One region of the Chryseobacterium sp. B21-037 genome, then DNA from elsewhere that is predicted to be linked to it. Evidence: riboswitches for the same ligand, from Rfam matches in the RefSeq annotation. Region 1 holds a riboswitch; the other holds the start of a gene.
What was found. A riboswitch is a leader RNA that binds a small molecule or an ion and turns the genes downstream of it on or off. The one in region 1 is predicted to bind cobalamin.
Positions count from the first base shown of each region.

Region 2: linked by a shared signal. The riboswitch ahead of MTQ00_RS09675 (acyl-CoA thioesterase) and the one ahead of MTQ00_RS10195 (TonB-dependent receptor plug domain-containing protein) in region 1 are both predicted to bind cobalamin.

Region 1 covers NZ_JALGCB010000001.1:2,334,482-2,337,643, forward strand. The annotation lists gene namA (NADPH dehydrogenase NamA) at 1-767, opposite strand, end outside; gene MTQ00_RS10190 (cytidine deaminase) at 875-1,357, shown strand; cobalamin riboswitch at 1,463-1,638, shown strand; gene MTQ00_RS10195 (TonB-dependent receptor plug domain-containing protein) at 1,672-3,162, shown strand, end outside.
Region 2 covers NZ_JALGCB010000001.1:2,209,235-2,212,396, forward strand. The annotation lists gene MTQ00_RS09665 (endonuclease MutS2) at 1-417, shown strand, start outside; gene MTQ00_RS09670 (hypothetical protein) at 653-1,453, shown strand; cobalamin riboswitch at 1,509-1,686, shown strand; gene MTQ00_RS09675 (acyl-CoA thioesterase) at 1,800-2,183, shown strand; gene MTQ00_RS09680 (HD domain-containing protein) at 2,220-2,810, opposite strand; gene MTQ00_RS09685 (FG-GAP repeat protein) at 2,816-3,162, opposite strand, start outside.

The DNA of each region.
Region 1 (3,162 bases):
ACGTCCACTAAATCCACCTTATGCTGCTTCAGTATTTTTGCAAGCTCTACACTGCTTTCGATATCCCATCCATTTTCAGCATATTCTGTTCCTGAGATTCTCACAAACAATGCAGTATTATCATTCAGTTCCTCGTTTACCGCATCTACTATTTCTATTAAAAATCGTATTCTGTTTTCGAAGCTGCCTCCATATTCATCTGTTCGTATATTCGAAAGCGGAGATAAAAACTGATGAACTAAATATCCATGTGCCCCATGGATCTCTATAATATCAAATCCTGCTTTCACAGCTCTTCTTGCAGCTTCTTTAAAATTCTGAACCTGAGTTTTGATTTCTTCCAGCGTCAGAGCGTGTGGAATTCTTTCTGTAGGATGATAAGGAATCGGGCTAGGTGCCAGGGTTTCCCACCCCTCTTCCACTGGAATTTGAATATTATTCCAGGTAGAGCCTTTTCTTCCGGCATGTGCCAGCTGGATTCCGATTTTACTCTCAGAATTGGAGTGGACAAAGTTGACAATCTGCTGAAGTTTTTCAGCCTGTTCGTCATTCCATATTCCCATACATTTATTAGTGATCCTTCCCCGGGGTTCAACACCCGTTGCTTCAATCATTATCAGTCCGGTACCACCTTGTGATCTGCTTCCGTAATGTACGAAATGAAAGTCATTAGCCATTCCGTTTTCACTTGAATACATACACATAGGTGACATAACCCATCGGTTAGAGAGTTTAATATTTCTGAATTGTATCGGAGTATATAACATTGTCTATTAATTTTTGAATTTTACTAATGAAGAGGAAATAATCCCGGGTTGCCCACGTGATTAAAAAGAACTAATTTTACCTCCCCTTTTTAGGCTCCAATAAATATATGAAAAAAGATATACAGATCGGCTACGAATATTTTAAAAATAGCTCTGAACTGAACGATATAGAAAAAAAACTTTTCGAAAGAGCAAAACAAGCCCGCGAAAATGCTTATGCCCCTTATTCCCAATTTTTGGTCGGGTGCTCCGTATTACTTGAAAACGGAGAAATATTTTCCGGTAACAATCAGGAAAATGCAGCTTTTCCATCCGGACTTTGTGCTGAAAGAACAGCTCTATTCTGGATAGGTGCAAATTTCCCTGAGGAAAAGATCAAAAAGATTTTTATCGTAGGAGGCCCTAAAGAATCTTCTGAAAAAACACCACCGATTCCCCCGTGTGGCGCCTGCAGACAAAGTCTTATTGAATACGAAACAAAACAAAAAGAAAATATTGATCTTTATTTTTCCAGTATGAATGACGAAATCGTTAAGGTAAATTCGATTAAAGATCTATTGCCATTTTACTTTGACTCGACGTTCTTGTAATCGTGAAACTCTCAATTCTGAGGTTCTGGGAATCGTTATTTTTTCTGCAGACCATTGTTTTGATTACAAATTAACAGATACGACTGAGATTTCTTTTTAAAAACTTATCTTTGCAAAAATTTTGGTTTTCAAGCTATTGAAATAATAGGGAATTGGGTGAAAATCCCAGACTGTCCCCGCAACTGTAGATCGCAATTAAAATTTCTATAAGAAACCACTGTGAAAACGGGAAGGTATAGAAATGCGAAAGTCAGGAGACCTGCCAAAATGATAATATCAAAAATATATTGCTTTCGGTGGAAAAGTAAAATAGTATGAAAAAAACCTTAGTACTGCTTTTATCGTTATCTGCTTATTTTCTTTGTCTGGGACAAGAGAAAGCAATCGATACCGTTTATATTTTTGACAACCAGATGAACAAGGTAAAACTTTTTCATAAGGTTACTCCAATTACTCCTCAGGATGCTGAAAAGAATTCCACGAATCTTTCAGAACTTTTACGTTTCCAATCCAGTATTTATATCAAGGAAAACGGACGAGGTGCAGTTTCTTCGCCTTCGTTCAGAGGAACCTCTGCTCCACAGACAGCCTTTGTTTGGAATGGAATCAATATCAATTCGATATTTCTTGGTCAGGGAGACATTAATAATATTCCTCTTTTCGGATATGATGAGATCGGAGTGAAAGCCGGTGGCGGAAGTGTAATATACGGGAGTGGTGCAATCGGCGGGAGTATACATCTCAATAATAATCTGGGTTTCAATAAAAGTTTTAAAGCCTCCCTGTATTCTGAGGGTGGATCATTTGGTACTTTTAATAATTTCGGAACGGCCTCCTACAGCAATGAAAAGCTGAGTTTTAAAGTCTCAGGAAATCATTCGATCAGTCAGAATGATTATAAAGTCGAAGAAAAAAACTATATTAATAGAAACGGCAAATACTTTAACAGTACCTTTAATGTTGGAATCTCCTATAAAATTGCGAGACATCAGACGATCTCATGGCAAAGTCAGTTTTTTGACTCGACACAGAATTATCCGATTTTTGTAGAGAATGGCAACCGTACAAAATACGAGACACAAAGCACCAGAAGCTTACTTTCCTGGGATATTACTAAAAATAAATTTTCAAATAGCTTAAAAGCTGCTTACACAGAAGAAAATTTCCAATATTTTGGCAATTACAATGCTCCGAAGACCAGTGGTTCAACAGGGAAAAATTATATCTTTAAAAATGATTTTAATTATTTCATCGTACCTGAACTTAATGTCAACATCATCACCGAATTCCAGGTAAACAAAGGTGAGGGGTATCAGCCTGATCTCCAAGGTGTAAAAACTGAAGGAATTGGTAATGTAAGTAGAAATGTAGGCTCTTTAGCGGGGTTAATACGATATTTTCCGACGAAAGATCTGCGTTTTGAAGCTGGTGTTAAAAAGGATTTTGTAGAGAATATAAGTTCGCCATTGCTTTACTCATTCTCGGGAAAATGGAGTCCGGTACAATGGTATAATCTTGGAGTAAATGTATCCAGAAATTTCAGATTTCCAACATTCAATGATCTGTATTGGAATCCCGGAGGAAATCCAAACCTAAAACCGGAAAGGTCTTACCAGATGGATATGGACCATGAGTTTAAATGGGGTAATATTAAACTTGCATTAAGTCCGTATTATCTTTATATATCGGATAATATAGTGTGGTTGCCGACAGCTTACGGATATTGGTCCCCAGTTAATATCAATAAAGTGAAGTCTTATGGTTTAGAATCACAGATTACTTTTGATAAACAGCTTAAAGAACAC
Region 2 (3,162 bases), 130 kb from region 1:
GAAGAAGAACATCGGAAGCTTCAGTTCGGGAACAAAATCGAATCTTTTATCGAAAGCTACGTTAAGGGAAAATCCAGGAAGGATGTGGTAAAAGATTTCGTGAAGATTTTAGAACAGGAAAAATTCAGAAAAATAGGTGCTGATAAAGATGAAACCAAACGTCTTCAGATTGTAAAAAGAAAGATCACCCAGCAGCTGAAAAAAGAAGAGGTTATTGAAAAAATCGCAGAAACCAACGAAAAAATAGAGGAAAAACGCAAAACCGATCGTGAGATCTGGATGAAAGTGGGACAACGGGTGCGTATTACAGGAAGTACCAGTGTCGGCACGATTGAAAAAATTTCAAGAAATAAAGTGATTGTCAATTATGGAACCTTTAAAACAACCATTGATGCCGATGAGCTTGAAAGAATTTAAAAATTGATTTAATAATAAATGAGAGTGCTTTTAGCACTCTCTTATTCTTTACTCTTTACTCTTTACTCTTCCTTCTTCCCAAAAATTTCGCCTTACCGAATTTCTATCCTCCTCCAACCTAACAGAATAAATTCCTTTTGTAAAACTTTCTTTAGCAAATAAAGAAGATTTAGGAAGCTATAATTATGTTCCGAAATGCTTTTAATTTATATATTTGAAGTATCAAAAATTTTTCATGATGATTTCCGTAAACAAAGCATTCTATTTATCTGCCTTCAGTTTATTTTCATTAGCCTTCCTAAAAGGGCAGCAAAAAATTCCTTTTGGAGTTGTAAAAGCAGAAGAAGGCTATGCCAATGTACGGGTGGCAAAGGATAATTACAGAAAAATTGTAGACAAAATCAGAATGCGTAAAGGGGATGTTTTTCTTTATGTAAAACCGGCTCCCGGAGAAACAGAATGGCTATGGATCAAATATCCCGATAAGCAGGATACTGAAAAGCCTTTTGTGAGATATGAAAATCTTGATAAGGAAGGTATGGTGAATAAAGACCGTGTAGCCTTTATTGATCAGTTGCCTCAATACACACCTTCCAAATCCAAAAACGGAAGATCCCTCATTTTCACAGATAATAACAACCCCAAAATACCTACCGCTCAAAGGAGTAAAGTAATCATCGATATTTATCCTTCTAATGCCAGCTACCGTAAACAGGAAAAAGATACGGATGGAACGATATTAACCATTGATAAAGTTAAACCCTGGGGAATAAGCAAAGAACTTCCGGAAGGGATGACCGAAATCAAATCGATCCGGGTACAGCAGGTGGGGCGTGGCTCTGTCTTTGTGAGAGAAGCCATCAAAAATATGTTCCAGCCTACTATGGATTTCAATAACATCAGTGTAGCTGCTATTGATAATGATAATATTTTCCTTTATATGGTGAACGGATCAGGTGAAAACAGGTATACCACACTCTGGACAATCAAACAGGGCCGGGTGGCTCATCAGATTATTTTTAAAAATCCGGAATAATTCACCTTACTTCTCTGTATTATCCTTATTTTTGCACCTGAAAAAGTCTTACCACTTATTCATCACAGGAATGGGTTCTGCCTAACGCAGATTAAAAGGGAATCGTGTGAAAATCACGAGCTGTCGCGCAACTGTAAGTAACAAAAGTCTTTATGTAGGATCCACTGTGCCATGCATGGGAAGGGATTAAAGATGTTACAAGTCAGGAGACCTGCCTTTTCTTTGAACAAGAAACTTTCGCGGCCTGAAGTTTATTGATCTGATGGATGTTTTCAGGAATATACTAATTCCTAGATTATTCTGTTTATTTCAATAATTTCATCCCGCTTTAATTTAATAATGAAATATGACTACAGAAGAAAGAATTCAAGCATCTGAAACCAGAATCTTTAAAGCGGTTTTCCCCAACACAACCAATCATTACGATACCCTTTTTGGTGGTACAGCGATGCAATTGATGGATGAAGTGGCATTTATTACCGCTACCCGCTTTGCAAGAAAACGAGTGGTAACTGTAAGCAGCGACAAAATTGATTTTAAAAAGCCTATTCCTGCAGGAACTATTGTAGAATTGATAGGAACAGTTTCCCATGTCGGGACTACCAGTATGAAGGTAAACGTAGAAATTTATACAGAACAGATGTATTCGTATGAAAGAGAAAGAGCTATTGTTGGAGATTTCACTTTCGTAGCTATAGACGAATTTAAAAAGCCTGTACAGATACTATAATCAGAAAAAAACGCAAGCCTTCGGCTTGCGTTTTATTTATCTTAAAACTTTTTCTGTTTCTAAACTTTTACTAAGTAAAAACTGGAATGCTTCTCCCATTTCATCAGAAGCCCGGCTGATGGCATTTTCCAGCATATTCCTGATCTGGCTTTCTGTTACCTTAGCTTCTGTCCAGCTTTTTCCTGAAGTATGCGAATTCAGGATAAACGGCATGATCCTGTCTATTGCACAGGCAAAAATAGCATCAGGGGTCTGTTCTTCTTCAAATTCCAGCCACAAATTAAAGAATTCCGAACGCAAAGGTTCATCAAGAATCCCGAAAATTTTCTGGGCAGACAATTTTTCTCTTTCAAATTTGCCCACCATGGCTTTTTCGTCAAATAAAAATGTATCTCCAGCTTCTATTTCTACCAGATCGTGGATAGAAAGCATCCGTATCACCCTTAACAGATCGATATCAGCCCTGTTTTTAGCATAGGGGAAAAGTACCTGTGCTAAAATAATGATCTGCCATGAGTGTTCAGCAGTATTTTCTCTTCTTGAATCATCGGCATTATAATTCCTTCTCTGTACATTTTTTAATGCATCTACAGCAAGAATAAAATCAATTTCCTTTTGTATTTTCATGTTTCCTATTCTTTATAATATTCTTTGATTGGATATCTCTTTGTTTTTATGATCCATTTATTTTTAATCTTTTCGCGTCGGGTTACTTTTACAGATTCATCATTCATGGCATCTTCTTCCAGTTCAAAGACCTTATCAAGTCCTTTTCCGGGCAGCACTCTGTATTCTGTGGTTAAATGCCAGCAACAACCGGATTTAGAAAATGTTATGAGTCTTTTCCTTTTTGGATCTGTCTGAAACATTCCCAGATTTTCGCGGGCAAGATCAGTTAATTCCTCACTGATCACGAATTGCTTTCTTGTCGTATTATAGACATATACGTCATAGGAAGGACCACCATAGCTGCTTTCAT